Regions from separate parts of the Actinomadura rubrobrunea NBRC 15275 genome, predicted to be linked through region 4. Evidence: riboswitches for the same ligand, from Rfam matches in the RefSeq annotation. Region 4 holds a riboswitch; each other region holds the start of a gene.
What was found. A riboswitch is a leader RNA that binds a small molecule or an ion and turns the genes downstream of it on or off. The one in region 4 is predicted to bind cobalamin.
Positions count from the first base shown of each region.

Region 1: linked by a shared signal. The riboswitch ahead of cobN (cobaltochelatase subunit CobN) and the one ahead of AR3_RS20510 (CbtB domain-containing protein) in region 4 are both predicted to bind cobalamin.
Region 2: linked by a shared signal. The riboswitch ahead of metE (5-methyltetrahydropteroyltriglutamate--homocysteine S-methyltransferase) and the one ahead of AR3_RS20510 (CbtB domain-containing protein) in region 4 are both predicted to bind cobalamin.
Region 3: linked by a shared signal. The riboswitch ahead of AR3_RS06385 (putative cobaltochelatase) and the one ahead of AR3_RS20510 (CbtB domain-containing protein) in region 4 are both predicted to bind cobalamin.

Region 1 covers NZ_BCQU01000014.1:4,558-8,929, reverse strand. The annotation lists gene cobN (cobaltochelatase subunit CobN) at 1-1,969, opposite strand, end outside; cobalamin riboswitch at 2,029-2,216, opposite strand; gene AR3_RS06280 (alkaline phosphatase family protein) at 2,400-4,196, shown strand; gene AR3_RS06275 (general stress protein) at 4,310-4,372, shown strand, end outside.
Region 2 covers NZ_BCQU01000012.1:27,394-31,765, reverse strand. The annotation lists gene metE (5-methyltetrahydropteroyltriglutamate--homocysteine S-methyltransferase) at 1-1,677, opposite strand, end outside; cobalamin riboswitch at 1,791-2,000, opposite strand; gene def (peptide deformylase) at 2,044-2,574, shown strand; gene AR3_RS30310 (hypothetical protein) at 3,056-3,220, shown strand; gene AR3_RS30305 (hypothetical protein) at 3,486-3,650, shown strand; gene AR3_RS05580 (tetratricopeptide repeat protein) at 3,744-4,372, opposite strand, start outside.
Region 3 covers NZ_BCQU01000014.1:29,178-33,549, reverse strand. The annotation lists gene AR3_RS06385 (putative cobaltochelatase) at 1-1,816, opposite strand, end outside; cobalamin riboswitch at 1,896-2,048, opposite strand; gene AR3_RS06380 (ATP-binding protein) at 2,160-2,657, opposite strand; gene AR3_RS06375 (helix-turn-helix domain-containing protein) at 2,855-3,697, shown strand; gene AR3_RS06370 (DUF397 domain-containing protein) at 3,694-3,894, shown strand; gene AR3_RS06365 (LLM class F420-dependent oxidoreductase) at 4,021-4,372, shown strand, end outside.
Region 4 covers NZ_BCQU01000069.1:20,473-24,844, reverse strand. The annotation lists gene AR3_RS20520 ((2Fe-2S)-binding protein) at 280-1,005, shown strand; gene AR3_RS20515 (CbtA family protein) at 1,036-1,773, opposite strand; gene AR3_RS20510 (CbtB domain-containing protein) at 1,793-2,020, opposite strand; cobalamin riboswitch at 2,053-2,243, opposite strand; gene AR3_RS20505 (NUDIX domain-containing protein) at 2,294-2,764, opposite strand; gene AR3_RS20500 (3-isopropylmalate dehydrogenase) at 2,905-3,960, shown strand; gene AR3_RS20495 (branched-chain amino acid aminotransferase) at 4,159-4,372, shown strand, end outside.

The DNA of each region.
Region 1 (4,372 bases), on a different contig from region 4:
TGTGCAGGCCGTCGCGGATCTGCACGTCCTTGACCTCGCACAGGTAGCCGTCGATGTGCAGGATGAAGTCGTCGAACTCGTCCTCGCCCGGCATCTCCTCCTGGTGCAGGTCGTGGTGCAGCTGCGCGGCCTGCACGAGCGTCCAGATCTGGGCGCGCACCGCGGGGAGCTTGGCCGGGTCCAGTTCGGCGACGGTGGCGTACTCGTCGAGCAGCTGCTCCAGCTTGGCCAGGTCGCCGTAGGTCTCGGCGCGCGCCATCGGCGGGACGAGGTGGTCGACGACGGTGGCGTGGCCGCGGCGCTTGGCCTGCGTGCCCTCGCCGGGGTCGTTGACGATGAACGGGTAGACGAGCGGGACGCCGCCCAGCACGGCGTCCGGCGCGCATTCGGCCGACAGCCCGAGCCCCTTGCCGGGCAGCCATTCGAGCGTGCCGTGCTTGCCGAGGTGCACGATCGCGTCGGCCTGGAACTCCTCGTCCAGCCAGCGGTAGGCGGCCAGGTAGTGGTGGGACGGCGGCAGGTCGGGGTCGTGGTAGATCGCCACCGGGTTCTCGCCGAAGCCGCGCGGCGGCTGGATCATCAGCACGACGTTGCCGAACCGCAGCGCCGCCAGGACGATGTCGTCGCCGTCCACGTACAGCTCGCCGGGCGGATCGCCCCAGTGCGCGCGGATGCGCTCGCGCAGCGGCTCCGGCAGCGCCTCGAACCAGCGCAGGTAGGCGTCGAGGGGCACCCGGGCGGGGGCGTTGCGCAGTTGCTCCTCGGTGAGCCACTCCACGTCGTGGCCGCCGGCCTCGATCAGCGCGTGGATGAGGGCGTCGCCCGAGTCGGGATCGCTCCAGTAGGCGTCGTCGTCGCCGAGCCGGTAGCCCGCGGCGGCCATCGCGCGCAGCAGCCGCACGGCCGAGGTGGGCGTGTCGAGTCCGACGGCGTTGCCGACGCGCGAGTGCTTGGTCGGGTACGACGACAGGACGATCGCGACGCGTTTGCGGTCGTTCGGCACGTGTCGCAGGCGGGCGTGCCGCACGGCGATCCCGGCGACGCGGGCGGCGCGCTCCGGGTCGGCCGCGTACACGGGGATGCCGTCCGGCCCTTCCTCCTTGAAGGAGAACGGCACGGAGATGAGGCGTCCGTCGAACTCGGGGATCGCGACCTGCATGGCCGCGTCCATCGGCGACAGCGCCCCGTCCGACTCCTCCCAGGCGGCGCGGGGCGTGGTCAGGCACAGGCCCTGGACGACGGGCACGTCCAGGGCGGCCAGCGCGCCGACGTCCCAGGAGTCCTCCTCGCCGCCCGCGCTCGCCCGGGACGCGACCGCGCCGCCCGCCGCCAGCACCGTGGCGACCAGCGCGTCGGCCTGCTCGAGGAGGTCAAGCAGGCCCGGGTCGGCTCCGCGCAGCGACCCGCAGAACACCGGCAGCGCGTTGGCCCCCTGCTCCTCGATCTGCCGGCACAGGACGTCGACGAACGCGGTGTTGCCCGACAGCTCGTGGGCGCGGTAGAAGACGACGCCGACCGTGGGCTTGGCCGGGTCGAGTTCATACGACCCGTGCACCCCGTACGCCGGCGTCGGGACGGGCGGCGCGAAGCCCTCGCCCGTCAGCAGCACGGTGTCGGAGAGGAACCGCGCCAGCTCCCTGAGGTTGGCGACGCCGCCCTCCCGCAGGTAGCCCAGCGCCTCCGCGGCCACCCCGGCGGGGACGGTGGACAGCGCCATCAGCTCGGCGTCCGGGTCGGCCTCGCCGCCGAGGAAGACCACGGGCAGGTCGCCGCGCCGCAGCCGCTCCACCCCCTCCGGCCAGGTCTTGCGGCCGCCCAGCAGCCGGACGACGGCGACGTCGGCGTCCTCGGCGAGCCGGTCGACGGCGTCGGCGTCGAGCCGCATCGGGTTGGCCGTCACGTAGCCCGCGTCGGCCGCGCGGGCGGCGAGCAGCTCGGTGTCGGCGGTGGACAGCAGCAGAACACGCATCGGCAGGGCCTCCTCCGGGGTCCGCGCCCCGGCTCGGTGACGAGGTCGACGACGGCGCGGAGTCTCCTGGCTCCCGGATCGTCGTCTCGGCCTCCGGCCTTCCAGCGTGTCCGGCCAGGGACGACACCCTGGCCGTGAGGCGATCCTCCCTTCACCGCGAACGCCTCATCCGACGCCGTGGCCCTGCGTGGAGGCGGACTCCCCGGTCACAGTTGCGGGACAGCCCCGGATTCGCACCGGGTTCCTCCCCTGCCGTCGGCCGTCATCGTAGCTTCCAGCAGGGGCCCGCACGGCGGGCGCGTCCGACGGCGTCGGCGCGGCTGAACCGGTCCGGCGGGGGTGCCGTACACAGGATGGGCAGCGCGGACCGGTTTCCCTGCGGGCCGGCATGCGCAGACACTGATCAGCATTGCTTGGCTTGGGAGGCCCCTTGTCCCTCTTCACGCGTTCTCCCCGGGGACCGGAGACGCCGGCCGACGACGGCGCTGCGCCGGGCGAAGGCGCCGCCGCGGACGGCAAGGACGGCGGCCGTGCTCAAGGCGCGGGCGACGGCGAACACCGGGGCACGGCGGGGTGGCTCCGACGGCACCGCGTCGTTCCGCGGACCGTCACCGTCCTGGCGTTCCTGCTCGTCGCGTTCGCCCTGCTCACGCCGAACCGGCTGAGCGAGATCACCCCCGGCGCGTTCGCCCGCGTGCCGATCGAGGGGGTGCTCGGCGTGGTCGTCGTGCTGGCCCTGCGCGGGCGGGCCCGGCGGATCGCGGCGGGGTGCGGCGGCGCCGCGCTGGGCGCGCTGCTCGTGGTGAAGATCGTCGACATGGGCTTCTACCAGGTGCTGGTCCGCCCGTGGGATCCGGTGCTGGACTGGGCCTTCCTCGAGGCGGGCCTGGAGTTCGTCACCGGGGAGCACGGCGGCGCGAGCGCCGTCGCGTTGGCGGCGGGCGCGGCGGCGCTGGCGGTCGGCGTGATCGTCGTCATGGCGCTGGCCGCGATGCGGCTCGCGGGCGTCGCGGCCCGGCACGACGTCCTGGCGGCCCGCGCCGTCGTGGTGCTGTGGGCGGTGTGGAGCGTCGGCGCCGTGTTCGGCGCGCAGCTCGTCCCGGGGGTCCCGGTCGCGTCGTCGAACACCGCCAAGCTCGCCTACAGCCGCGCGCTCAAGGTGCGCAGGGGCCTGCACGACAAGGAGGTGTTCGCCCGGCAGGCGGCCGTGGACGACTTCCGCGCCACGCCGGGCGACAAGCTGCTGACCGGCCTGCGCGGCAAGGACGTGGTGATCGCCTTCGTCGAGAGCTACGGCCGCGACGCCGTGGAGGACCCGCAGTTCTCCGCCCAGGTCGGCGCGGTGCTCGACGCGGGCGGGGAACGCCTGCGCAAGGCCGGCTTCCACGCGCGCAGCGGCTGGCTCACCTCCTCCACGATGGGCGGGGGGAGCTGGCTGGCCCACGCCACGCTGCTGTCCGGCCTGTGGATCGACAACCAGCAGCGGTACCAGAACCTGGTCGCCACCGACCGGCTGACGCTCAACCGCGCCTTCGGCCGGGCGGGCTGGCGGACCGTCGGCCTCATGCCCGCCATCACCCGGGCCTGGCCGGAGGGCCGGTTCTTCGGCTACGACCAGATCTACGACTACCGCACCCTCGGGTACCGCGGGCCGCGCTGGGCGTACGCGACCATGCCCGACCAGTACACGCTGTCGTTCTTCCAACGCGTCGAGCGCGAGCGCGAGGGGCGCACGACGCCGGTCATGGCCGAGATCGAGCTGGTGTCCAGCCACGCCCCCTGGGCCGCCATCCCGCGCCTGGTCGACTGGAAGCAGGTCGGGGACGGCTCGATCTTCCACGCCCAGGGCGGGGTGAGCCTGAAGGCCGCCAAGTGGCCGCCCAACGACAAGATCCGCGGCGAGTACCGCAAGTCGATCGAGTACACGCTGAGCACGCTGATCTCGTACGTGGAGACCTACGGCGACGACGACCTGGTGCTGGTCTTCCTCGGCGACCACCAGCCCGCGCCGACGATCACCGGGGAGGACGCGAGCCGCGACGTCCCCGTCACGATCGTGGCCCGCGACCGCGAGGTCCTCGACCGGATCTCGGACTGGGGCTGGCAGGACGGCCTCAAGCCGGGGCGCCGGTCCCCCGTCTGGCGGATGAGCGACTTCCGCGACCGCTTCCTGACCGCCTTCGGCTCGCAGCCCGTCCGCGCCCAGTCCCAGGCCAACCCGCGCTGACCGCCGCCGAGACGCGGAAGGCCATGGCCGCGGGCCGTTCTCTCCGGACATGTGCGGCATGGGGCGACGTGGGTAGTTCCTGCGGCAACACACCGGAGAGAAGGACGGATGCCATGAACACCCAACCGGTCCCGGACACCGACCGTCCGGTCATCGGGTCGTACCCCACCTACGAG
Region 2 (4,372 bases), on a different contig from region 4:
GACGAACGACCAGGCGAGCATGGTCACCGGCCCGGTGAGCATGCCCTTGACGGGCTTGCGGGTGCGGGACTGGGCGTACGTCGTCCACCGCACCGTCATGGGGCCCGGACGGGTCACGTCCCCGTGCAGGATCGGCGGCCGCACGTACCGGGTGCCGTACGACTGCACCCAGCCGTTGCGGGTGGCGGCGAACCCGTCGAGCCGCTCGGCGAAGTACTGCACCATGTCGTTGCGCTCGGGTTCGCCGTGGACGAGCACGTCGAGCCCGATCCGCTCCTGGAGGTCGATCACCTTGTCGATCTCCGCGCGCATGATCTGCTCGTACGCGGCGTCGTCGATCCGGCCCGCCCGGTGGTCGGCGCGCGCCCGGCGGACCCGCTCGGTCTGGGGGAACGAGCCGATGGTCGTGGTCGCCAGCGGCGGCAGGTTCAGCGACCGCCGCTGCGCGGCGAACCGCACCGCCCGGTCGGGGCGGACGGTGCCGTCCCCGAGCGCGTCCAGCCTGGCCCGGACGCGGTAGTCGGCGCGCGGCGCCGCGGCCGGCCCGTCTTCGGCCGCCCGGGCGGCGATCGCCTCGGATCCGCGCGTCAGCGCCCGGCCGATCGCGACGACCTCGTCCGCCTTCTGCCGCGCGAACGCCAGCCGCCGCCGCAGGCCGTCGTCGAGGCCGGTCTCGGCGTCCAGGTCCAGCGGGACGTGCATCAGGCTGCACGAGGTGCTCGCCACCACCTCGCCCGCCAGGCCCAGCAGGGCCGCGCAGGTGGACAGCGCCGCCGACAGGTCGGTGCGCCAGACGTTGCGTCCGTCCACGACTCCGGCGACCACGGTGCGGCGCGGCAGCCCTCCGATCGACGCGACCGCCTGCAGGTTGCCCGGCCCGGCGACGAAGTCCAGGCCGATGGCCTCCACGCGCGTGGCGGCCAGCACCGGCAGCGCCCGCCCGATCTCCCCGAAGTACGTGGCGACGAGGATCTTCGGCCGGGACGGCAGCCCGCCGAGCCGGTGATAGGCCCGGCCCAGCGCGGTCAGTTCCCGCTCGCTGCGGTCGGCGGCCAGCGCGGGCTCGTCCAGCTGCACCCACTGCGCGCCCGCCCCCGCGAGCCGCTCCAGCAGCTCCGCGTACACCTCGACCAGCGGGTCGAGGAGGTCCAGCGGATCCGTGGCCGTCCCCGGCTCCGGCTTGGCCAGCAGCAGGTAGGTCAGCGGCCCCACCAGGACGGGACGCGTCTCGATGCCCAGCTCGCGCGCTTCGAGGTATTCGAGGATCGGCTTGGCCCGCGCGCCGTCGGCCAGCCGAAACCGCGTGCGCGGCCCGATCTCGGGGACCAGGTAGTGGTAGTTGGTGTCGAACCACTTGGTCATCTCCAGCGGCGGCACCCCTTCGGCGCCGCGCGCCATGGCGAAGTAGGCGTCCAGCCCTCGCAGCCCCCGGAACCGGGCGGGGACGGCGTCCACCATCACGGTGGTGTCAAGGACCTGGTCGTACAGCGAGAAGGTGTTGGACGGCACCAGGTCGACCCCGGCGTCGCGCAGGGTGTCCCATACCTCGCGTCGCAGCGTTCCGGCCGTGCGCAGCAGTTCGGTTTCGCTGATCCGGCCCGCCCAGTACGCCTCGGTGGCGCGCTTCAACTCCCGCTGGGCCCCGATGCGCGGGTATCCGAGCACGGTCGATGTCATGGCGTTTCTCCCTCGTCCGGCCATGGCACGGCCGCACGAGAGAGCAAGGCGGGGGCGTGTCATCGACGCCCGCGTCCCGAGCCTTCCCGCGAGGCCGTGGACACCGCGCGCCGATCGGCGCGCGGGCGGAGGCAGGTCTTCGGACTCACGGGCGCTTGCGTCCTACTGGCCGTCGCTTCCCAGGCCGCCTGCGGCCCAGTGCGTATGACGGCGGTCGTTCCCGTACACCGCTGCGGGGCAGTCCCGGATTCTCACCGGGTTCCCTCTTACGACATCCGCCGCGCCGCTGGCCGGCGGATGAACCTTCCGCAGCGGCGAGCATACCCGGTGCGCCTACGATGCAAGGCGGACCGAGGGAGGACGTGGATGACCGGACAGGCGAGACCGATCACGCTGGTGGGCGAACCCGTGCTGCACCGCCCGTGCCGCCCCGTCGAGCAGTTCGACGACGACCTGGCGCGCCTGGTGGAGGACATGTTCGCCAGCATGTACGCGGCCGAAGGGGTCGGCCTCGCCGCCAACCAGATCGGCGTGGACCTGCGCGTGTTCGTCTACGACTGCCCGGACGAGAACAACGAGTCGCAGAAGGGCGTCGTGGTCAACCCCACACTCGTCCTCCCGGACCTTCCCGACCGGCGGCTGGACGACAGCGAGGAGGGCTGCCTGTCCGTGCCCGGCGCCCACGCCCCTCTGGCCCGTCCCGACCGCGCCACCTGCCACGGGTTCGACGTCACCGGCGCCCCGATCACCGTCGAAGGCACCGGCCTGCTCGCCCGCTGCCTCCAGCACGAGACGGACCACCTGGACGGCAAGCTCTACATCGACCGCCTGCCGACCCGCGTCCGCAAGCAGGTGCTCAAGGACTTCGAGGCCCACCGCGCCGCCTCGGCCGATTGATCACGCGAACGGCCCTCGACCGTTCGACCGGCGCGGCCGGCGGCAGGCCGCGCCGCTTCCGCACGCCGCCGAAACCGCCGACGGCACCGCTCGTCCTGAGCGCGCGCGTGCTCTGCGCGTGTGACCAGCGCAAAGCGGCCCGCCGTCCGCGGCGCCTGCCCTGCGCGTCGCGCCATTGCCTTCCGCGGCCGCGCCTGAAAATGAGGAGTGCCGCAAAAACGGTCTTGACAGCGAATGCCGTCGGCAGGTTGAATGCTCGGCATGGAGCTGTGAATCTTCCGGGTTGAGCCAACCGCGGCACGCACGCCGCCCGCTCCCCTCCTCTCACCTGACCGGATCCCGCTGCACCACGTTGACCAGCGGCGACGTCTTCCGGTCCTTCTCCATCCAGCCATCTCTCACGGCCGTTGCGGCGTTGTCGGAGACGAATACGCCCTTTTCGCGGCCGCATTCAACGAGCCTGCCCGGAGGTGACTCCTACATGCGTGCCATCCACCTGAACATCAACTCCAACGACCCCTTCTCCAAGGCCGCGAAAAAGGGCAAGAAGCGCACCAGCCGCGACCCCAGGGCCGCCGCATTCGCCCACCACCACCGCCGCAACGTGCGCCAACTGCCCACCCGCCGCCTCCAACGCGGCCGATGACCACTCCGGGCCGCCCGGACACCTCCCCCCGGGCGGCCCGGCAGCCCTGAATTCATCACTATGAGCTCTCGCTAGAGCGGTCCCGCGCCTGAATCACCCATACAAGCCCGCCACTGCACGACCACCCGCTCGCGCGAGCACACCCACATCAACCTGCGAAGACGCGGCCAGTCCGGCCGTCTTCACGGCCGTTGCGGCGTTGTCGGAGACGAATACGCCCTTTTCGCGGCCGCATTCAACGAGCCTGCCCGGAGGTGACTCCTACATGCGTGCCATCCACCTGAACATCAACTCCAACGACCCCTTCTCCAAGGCCGCGAAAAAGGGCAAGAAGCGCACCAGCCGCGACCCCAGGGCCGCCGCATTCGCCCACCACCACCGCCGCAACGTGCGCCAACTGCCCACCCGCCGCCTCCAACGCGGCCGATGACCGCCCCGGGCCGCCCGGACACCTCCCCCCGGGCGGCCCGGCACCGCTCATCAACTCCCGCCCGCCCGGACGAGAGCAGGACCGGCGCCTCGCTCAAGCCGGGTGGGCGTAGCCGTGCTGGACGAGCCACTGCAACCAGCGGGTCGCCTCATCGTTGCGGCCTGACCGCGTCAGCAGCTCCGCCAGCAGGGTGACCGCCTCGACGTCCTCGGCCTCCGCGGCGCGCCGCAGCCAGGTCTCGGCCTCGTCGAGACGGCCGGTCTCCTTCAGCAGCCGGCCGAGGTTGCGGAACGCCGCCGGGAGGCCCGCGTCCGCGGCCCCCCGCAGCAGCGGCTCGGCCTCGTCGTAGCGCCGCTGGTCGAGCAGGTCACGGGCGGCGGCGTTCATCGCGGGCGGGTATCCGGCGTCGGACGCCTTCAGCAGATACGGGATGGCCTCCTGGTAGCGGTTCTGCCCGTTCAGCAGCACGCACAGGTTGTACATCGCGGGGACGTGGCCGGCCTCGGCCGCCCGCCGCAGCCACGTCTCGGCCTGCGGCGGGTCGCCGTCGGCCAGGTCGTTCCCCAGGTTGTACATGGCGTCGACGTGCCCGTGCTCGGCGGCCCGCGTGTACCAGTCGCGGCCCTCGGCGGCGCGTCCGGTGTCGCCGAGCAGGACGGCGAGGTTGAACATGGCCTGCGGCTCGCCCGCCTCGGCGGCCTGCCGGAGCCACCGCTCGGCCT
Region 3 (4,372 bases), on a different contig from region 4:
CGGGGCCGTGGGTGGCGCGGCCGTCGGTCACCACGACCAGCAGCGGGCGCCGGGACGGGTCGCGCAGCCGCTCGACGCGCAGCACCTCGGCGGCGCGCAGCAGCCCGGCGGCGAGCGGCGTGCGCCCGCCGGTGGGCAGCCGCTCCAGGCGGCGCGCCCCCGCCTCGACCGACGAGGTCGGCGGCAGCACCAGCGCGGCGTCCCGGCCCCGGAAGGTGATCAGGCCGACCTTGTCGCGGCGCTGGTAGGCGTCGAGCAGCAGGCTCAGCACGGCGCCCTTGACGGCGCGCATCCGCCGCCGCGCGGCCATCGAGCCGCTGGCGTCGACGACGAACAGCACGAGGTTGCCCTCGCGCCCCTCCCGCACCGCTTCGCGCAGGTCCTCGGACGCGACGACCAGGCCGGGGCCGGTGCGGCCGCGGGCGCGCTGGTGGGGGGCGGCGGCGCGCAGCGTGGCCGCCAGGTGCAGGTCGCGCGTCCCGGGCCGGGCGCCGGAGACACGGCCGTGCGGGCTGCGCGCCTTGGAACGGCGGCCGGGCGCGCCCGTACCGGTGCCGGGGACGGTGAACAGGCGCGGCTTGTAGGCGGCGTCGGCGGGCGCGGGTTCGTTCTCGCGATCGGCTCCCGCCCGGCCCGACCGGCCGCCGTCGCGCTCCGAGCCCGCCGGCGAACCGGACGGCCGCGCGTCGCCGGACGCGTCGGCCGACGCGTCGGGCCGTCCGCCGCCGGGGCCGCCGGAAGGAGGCGGGTCGTCGTCGGGGGGCTCGGGGGACGGGTCGGCGTGCTCGGCGAGCACCTCGTCGAGCTTGCTCTCGTCCAGGCCGGGGGCGTCGAACGGGTCGCGGCGGCGCCGGTGCGGCAGCGCCAGCCGCGCCGCCGTGCGCACGTCGTCGGCGGTGACCTCGGTGCGGCCGTGCCAGGCGGCCAGCGCGATCGCGGCGCGGGCGGTCACCAGGTCGGCGCGCAGCCCGTCCACCTCGAAGGCGGCGCAGACGGCGGTGATCTGCCGCAGGGCCGCGTCGGTCAGCCGCACCTCCGGCAGCCGGTCGCGCGCGGCGGCGATCCGGGCGGCCAGCTCTGCCTCCCGCTCCGCCCACTCGGCGGCGAACGCGGCCGGGGACTCCTCGAAGCGCAGCCTGCGCCGCACAACCTCGGCGCGCTCGTCCGGGTCGCGGGTGGCGGCGACCTCGACGGTGAGGCCGAACCGGTCCAGCAGCTGCGGACGCAGCTCGCCCTCCTCCGGGTTCATGGTGCCGACCAGCAGGAACCGCGCCGCGTGCCGCACCGACACGCCCTCGCGCTCGACGTGCGACTCGCCCATCGCGGCGGCGTCGAGCAGCAGGTCGACCAGGTGGTCGTGGAGCAGGTTGACCTCGTCGACGTACAGCACCCCGCGGTGCGCGGCGGCGAGCAGGCCCGGCTCGAACGCCTTCACGCCCTCGGCGAGCGCCCGTTCGATGTCGAGGGAGCCGGTGAGCCGGTCCTCGGACGCGCCGACGGGCAGCTCCACCAGCCGCGCGGGCCGCCGCTCCGCCCCGTGCCCGTCGTGGGGTCCGTCGGGGCAGCCGGGGTCGGGGGCGTCCGGGTCGCAGGAGAACCGGCAGCCGGCGACCACCCGCACCGGCGGCAGCAGCCCGGCCAGCGCGCGCACGATCGTCGACTTGGCGGTGCCCTTCTCTCCCCGCACCAGCACGCCGCCCACGCCCGGCGACACCGCGTTGATCAGCAGCGCGAGCTTGAGGTCGGCCATCCCGACGACGGCGGAGAACGGGTAGCGGTGCGGGGCGGTCCGCCGGTCGGTCGCCGGACGGCTCATCGGCCCATCAGACGGGGCATGCCTCATCAATCCTTCCCCTCGGGTGTCCACGCCCGTGGCGGTCAGCTGCGACGGCCGGAGTCTCCTGGCTCCCGGATCACCGTTCCGGCACCGTCCCGGTGAGGGACGGCGCCGCTCCCCCGGCCTTCCAGCGTCGTCGCCGTGGCCTTCCGTGGGGGCGAACTCCCCGGTCACAGTTGCGGGCACAGCCCCGGATTCGCACCGGGTTCCTCCGCATCCGTCGACTGCAAAGCATGGCATACCGCCCGCATCCGCCCAAGTGGCGCCCACCCGGGTGCGATGCGGGCGGGCCCGCGGGGCCGTCGCGCGGGGCCCGGTGCGGTCAGGACGCGCCGGCCACGGCGAACCACACGGCCTTGCCCGGCACGGGCGTGTCCAGACGCGAGAACGTGCGCAGCAGGCCCCAGCGGCCGCGCGACAGCTCGGCGACGATGCTCAGGCCCCGGCCGCAGTCGCCGGACGTCCACGAGTAGCCGGGCAGGGTGGCGTCGCCGAAGGCGTCGAACACGGCGCAGCGCACCTCGGCGGGCGGCCGGGCGCCGCCCTCGTCGGCGCTCAGCCACAGCTCGTGCGGTCCGTGGTCGGCGGCGTGCTGGTAGGCGTTGGTGGCCAGCTCGCTCACCATGACCCGGGCGTCGGCGATCGCGTCCGGCGGCACGGCCAGCGCGGCCAGCGCGTCGGCCAGCAGCGTCCTGGCCCGGCGGGCGCACTCCGGCCCGCGCGGCAAGGTCCAGGCCCAGCCCGATCGGACGTCCGGTCCACCGACGGGCGCCGCGCCCGGCGGAGCGGCGTCATGGATGAGTTCTGACGAGGTGTGCACGGGCCCCTCCCCGCGGTCGAACAGTCTCGGCGGACTACGCGGCCATCTCGTCCCGTTACTGTGGGTCTCCTGGCGGTTACGCTTCCATGCAGCGTCGCGTGAGAATCTCATCCGCGCAACACCGTTCGCGAGATTGCTCTTACCGGGTTCGCCAATCGCGTTGAGAGGTACGGACCGAAACGCCAGACTCTGCCGTCATGACGTACCGGCCGACCGTACGAGGTCGTCGACTGGCCCGGGAGCTTCGCCGCCTGCGCGAGAATCTGGGCCTCACGTTGCAGGACGTGGCGGACCAGCTGAACTGGTCGCGCGCGACGCTGTCGCGCGTGGAGACGGCGCAGACCAGGCCCAAGGTCGGCGACGTCGCGCGGATGCTGGAGCTGTACGGGGTGCCCAGTCCGGAACGGGACGCCCTGATGACGCTGGCCCGCGAGGCGGGCCAGCGCGGCTGGTGGACCGCCTACGCCGACGTCTTCACGGGCAGCTACGTGGCGTTGGAGGACGAGGCGTCCGCCATCCACACCTGGGACCCCCAGCTGGTGCACGGGCTGCTGCAGACCGAGGACTACGCCCGCGCGGTGATCACCGCCGGGCGGATGCTGCCGGGCCCGGTGGAGATCGAACGCCGCGTCGCCGCGCGCAAGGCGCGGCAGGCGCTGCTCGACCGCAAGGACGCGCCCCTGCTGCACGTGGTGCTGGACGAGGCGGTGCTGCACCGCCCCATCGGCGGACCTTCGGTGATGAACGCCCAGCTCAGGAAGCTGGTCACGATGGCCGAGCGCCCGAAGGTGACGGTGCAGGTGCTGCCGTACGGGGCGGGCGAGCACGCGGGACTGGACGGACGCTTCACGATCCTTTCCTTCCCGGACGCCGCCGACCCCGATATCGCCTACGTCGAAGGCACCATGGGTGACGTTTACGTCGAAAGCGCAGAGGAAACAGGCGTACACAGGCGTCGCTTCGACCGCATCGTCGAGGCGGCGTTGTCCCCCGAGGATTCCGCGCACCTCATCATCGAGGCAGCAGGGAGCAGCCCGTGAAGAACCTGCATCGCGAACTCACCCGCGCTCTTTGGCGCAAGTCCACATACAGCGGAAGCGGTGACCAGTGCGTCGAAGTGGCGGCGCTTCCGCACGGTCTGCGCGCGGTCCGCGACTCCAAGGACCCGTCCGGTCCGGCGCTGATCCTTTCGGCGGACGGCTGGCGGGCCCTGGTCCGCACCGCACGCTCCGTATGATCCCCTCGGCGCGGTCGGCGGCCTGCCCTGCCCCGAGCCGCTGACCGCGCCGGCGGACGCCGCCGCCCTTCCCGCCGACTAGAACGTGTTCTAGTATGTGCGCCGTCGATCTCCGGAGGGTGCCTCGTGACCGCGGACCTCAAGCTGGGCCTCAACGTCGGCTACTGGCAGCGCGACCCCGACGACCAGACCGAGACGGTGCTGGCCGCCGAGCGGCTGGGCTACTACGCGGTGTTCACCGCCGAGGCCTACGGCTCGGACGCCTTCACCCCGCTGACGTGGTACGCCGCCCGCACCACGCGCATCAAACTGGGCACCGCGGTGGCGCAGCTGTCGGCGCGCACCCCGGTGGCGACCGCCATGCACGCCCTCACCCTCGACGCCCTGTCGGGGGGACGGCTGATCCTCGGCGTGGGCGCGTCCGGACCGCAGGTCGTGGAGGGCTGGTACGGGGTCCCCTTCCCCAAACCGCTGGCGC
Region 4 (4,372 bases):
GCATCCTTCGCCGCCGCGGCGGGGCCTGATTCGGCAGGCCGGCGACCCGCCGCGGAGCAGGGTGCTGCCGGCCGTAAGTCCGTCGATCTCTGACACGACCTCCTGACACGACCGACACCACGAGGGACAGCGACCCATGAACGTCGACGTCACCACTTCCGCCCCCGCCGAGGACGCCGCCGAGGAGGCGGCCCGCGCGCTGCAGATCGCCCTGGACCGCCGCGACAACGGCGGCCGGTCCGGCGGCTGACCCCACGCCCGCGCGGGCACGCCGATGGCATGATCGCTCGTGTGGGCACGGGTGAGCGGGCCGGGGCGGACGCCGTCCGGCGGGCGCTGGACGAGGCGGCCCGGCTGGGGCCGTACTTCGAGATCGTCACCGATCCCGCCGAGGAGGCGGACCCCGCCTGGCGCCCGCTGCCGGAACCCGACCCCGCGCGGATCGAGGAGCTGATCGACGCCTACGCGCGGCGGCTGGGCACCCGGGAACGCCGGGTGGCGGCCTCCATCCTGTTCCAAGGGCTCGCGTCGCGGCTGTGGTCGCCCGTGGTGGCGGCGACGGCGCACGGCGTCGTCCCCGACCTGTCCGGGCTGCACTGGCGCTGGGCGCCGGGCGCGCCGATCGCGCTGTGGCTGGCCGACCCGGACGGCTGGCCCGTCCACGGCGACCCCGCCGCCGCGGCGGAGCCGGTGCACCGGACGGTGGTCGAGGAGCAGCTGCGGCCGCTGCGGGCGGGGCTGCTGCGGATCGTCAGGCTCGCCGACGGCCTCCTGTGGGGCAACGCCGCCGCGGCCCTGGCCGGGACGCTGCGCGCGGGCTCCCTGCGGCCCGAGCTGGCCGCGCCGGTCGGGACGCTCGTGCGGCGCCTGTTCGAGCGCGAACCCCTGGCGGGCACCGGCGCGTTCACGCCGGACGGGTTCGTCCGCCGGAGCTGCTGCCTGTACTACCGGGTGCCGCCCGGCGGCGAGATGTGCGGCGACTGCGCCCTCCTGCGCCGCCCGTGACCGTCGCGGCGGCGCAGGAGGACGCCGACGTCAGGCCGCGGCGGCGGTCGCCGCCGACCGCCTCCGGACGGCGCGCTCGCTCAGCACGCCGAACACCGCGCCCAGCGTCGCCCACAGGACGACCTGGACGCCCAGCGACGCGATCCGGAAGTCCCACAGCACCGTGGCCGGGAACCCGTCCGGGATCGCGTCCGGGGTCGGGGTCAGCCGGAACGCCACCGCCAGCACGACCGCGAACCCGGCGGCCGTCGCGATCGCCGCGTTCCACGCCCCCAGCCGGGGCAGCAGGCGGCGGAACACGATCACGGCGGCGACGACGGACAGCACGCCCAGCGCCACCATGCCGAAGTACAGCGCGGTGCGGCCGCCGATCGTCTCGGGGGCGCCGACGGCGGGAGGCGTCGGCGGGTACTTCAGGAAGGGCACGACCTCGACGGCGACGAAGCCGCCGAGCGCCACCAGCGCGGCGGTGGCGCGGGCGCCGAGCGCGCCGACGCGGCCGTAGGCGAACGCGAACGCGATCGCGAACAGCCCGCCGAGCGCGACGCCGTACACGCCGAGCGCGGTGACCAGCCCGGCGGTCTTCTGCACGGTGCGGCTGACGACCTCCTCCTCGTGCCCCGCGTGGGCGGCGGCGGCCGCCTGGGCCTCCTCGAACGCGATGGCGCGGTTCACCTGCGGCTCCCCGTACAGCCAGGCGACGACGAGCGCGAGCGCCGCCGCCGCCAGCCCGGCGAGCATGCCGCGGACCAGCAGTGATCTCATCATCGGCGGATCGGCCCGTCGGTCAGTGGCAGGGGAAGCCGAGCAGGTGGCGGCCGTCATGGGTGAACTCGTGCACCCAGGTGCCGCCGATGAGGGAGGTGGCGCCCTGCTCGGCGCCGACGAAGTAGATCAGCACCGCGCCCAGCACGGCGGCGAACACCGCCCAGGGCAGGATCTCGCGGAGGGGGATGCCGACGGGCGCGGGGCGCTCGCCGGCGGCCGACGTCGACGGAACGGCGGTCTGAGCCATCTCTGAATCTCCTCACGGGGTGCACTCGCCCCGGTACGGGAGGACGACGGGTCAGTGTCCTGACTCCCAGATCGACGCCTCCCGCCGACCTTCCCGCCGGATGTCCGGCCGTGGTCGTCGCGTGGCGGGGGGCTCCCTGGTCACAGTGGCGGGACCGTCCTGGACTCGCACCAGGTTCCTGCTCACCGTCGCCTCGATGTGAACTTGTCGAGGAGAGCGTCCCCTTTGGGGTGGTCCAGCGTCAAGTTCGGGTTTTGTCGCCCCCGTCCGACCTCAGGAGACGGCTTCGCCGTGCTCCAGGTATCTGGTGCCGCCGTCTCGCCGGGCGGCGCAGGCGTGAACGATGCGGCGTGCGAGGCGGGGGATCGTCAGGTCGTGGACCCGTGCGACGTCGTGGAAGCCGTAGCCGCTGAGCTCGTCCGGGGCGAGCTCGATCTTGTCGCGGTGCTCGGCCGTGAGAAGACCGCCGTCGAAGATGAACAGCACCTTGTCGCCTTCGGCCCGGCTCGGTGCCCAGTCGGCGACGAGCAGGCGCCCGATCGGCGGTGTGATGCCGAGCTCCTCCCGCACCTCGCGGGCGGCCGCCTCCTTCGGCGTCTCGCCGCGCTCGATGTAGCCGCCGGGAATGTCCTGGTAGGACTTGTAGGTCGGAACGACCAGCAGAACGCGGTCCTGCTCGTCGAAGAACAGCACACCGGCGGCCGCGTACGGTCGGGCGAAGCCGTCTGCCGGGTCCGTGGTCACAGGCACGACTGTAGAAGGCGGGGGCGGCCGACCTTCATCCTTCGGTCGGGAAGGCGGCGGGGCGGGGCTCGGGCGAGACATGCGTTCCGGAAAGTGAGACTGATGCTCACGCACTGAGACGTTTGCAGTAGAGTGCGCGCATGGCTTCCCGCAGCATCCGCCTGGCCGTCATCCCTGGTGACGGGATCGGCCCCGAGGTCGTCGCCGAGGGCCTGAAGGTTCTGGACGCCGTCGCGCCGGCCCACGACCTGAAGTTCGAGCGGACCACCTACGACCTGGGCGCGGCCCGCTGGCACCGGACCGGCGAGACGCTGCCGGACGCGGTGCTGGAGGAGCTGCGCGGCCAGGACGCGATCCTGCTGGGCGCGGTCGGCGACCCGAGCGTGCCGAGCGGGGTGCTGGAGCGCGGGCTGCTGCTGCGGGCCCGGTTCGAGCTGGACCACTACGTCAACCTGCGGCCGGTCAAGCTGTTCCCCGGCATGGACACGCCGCTGTCGGGGGTCAAGCCCGAGGACGTCGACATGGTCGTCGTCCGGGAGGGCACCGAGGGCCCGTACGCGGGCGTCGGCGGCGTGCTGCGCAAGGGCACCCCGCAGGAGATCGCCACCCAGGAGAGCGTCAACACCGCCTACGGCGTCGAGCGCGTCGTGCGCTACGCCTTCGAGGTGGCGGCGTCCCGGCCCCGGCGCAAGCTGACCCTCGTCCACAAGGACAACGTGCTCACCTTCGCCGGCGACCTGTACCAGCGCACCGTCAAGCGGGTCGGCGAGGAGTACCCGCAGGTCACCACCGACTACGTGCACGTGGACGCGGCCACGATGTTCTTCGTGACCATGCCGCAGCGGTTCGACGTGATCGTCACCGACAACCTGTTCGGCGACATCATCACCGACCTCGGCGCCGCCATCGCCGGCGGCATCGGCCTGGCCGCCTCCGGCAACGTCAACCCCGACCGCACCGCGCCGTCGATGTTCGAGCCGGTGCACGGCAGCGCCCCCGACATCGCCGGGCAGGGCAAGGCCGACCCCACCGCCACCATCCTGTCGGTGGCGATGCTGCTGGACCACATCGGCGCGCCCGAGGCCGCCCGCCGGGTCGAGCGCGCCGTCGCCGACGACCTGGCCGCCCGGCGCGGCCGCCCCGCCCGGGGCACCGCCGAGATCGGCGACGCGATCGCCGAGCGAGTATCCGGCTAGGGCGCGCCCCGGCCGGACCGCGAATCGTTGTAGCAGCACTCGCGACCCAAGCCACCCGAACCGGGCGCGCCGTCACGGCGCGCCCGGTTCTTCGTGTGCGCCGTGATCAGGGAGCAGGGCTGGACGAAGTACGACAATGAGGATAGGAATGCCCGAACGGCAACGGGGCCGGTCGGGCGATCCGGGAGAGGACCCACGATGAGCAGCACGCTGGACTTCGACATCAGGCTCTCCGAGCGGCCGCGCAGCGCCGCCGAGCGCGAGGCGATCCTGGCCGATCCGGGATGGGGCCGGCACTTCACCGACCACATGATCACCATCCGGTACGCCGCGGGGAAGGGCTGGCACGACGCCCGGCTCGAGCCCTACGGACCGATCGCGCTGGACCCGGCGAGCCAGGTCCTGCACTACT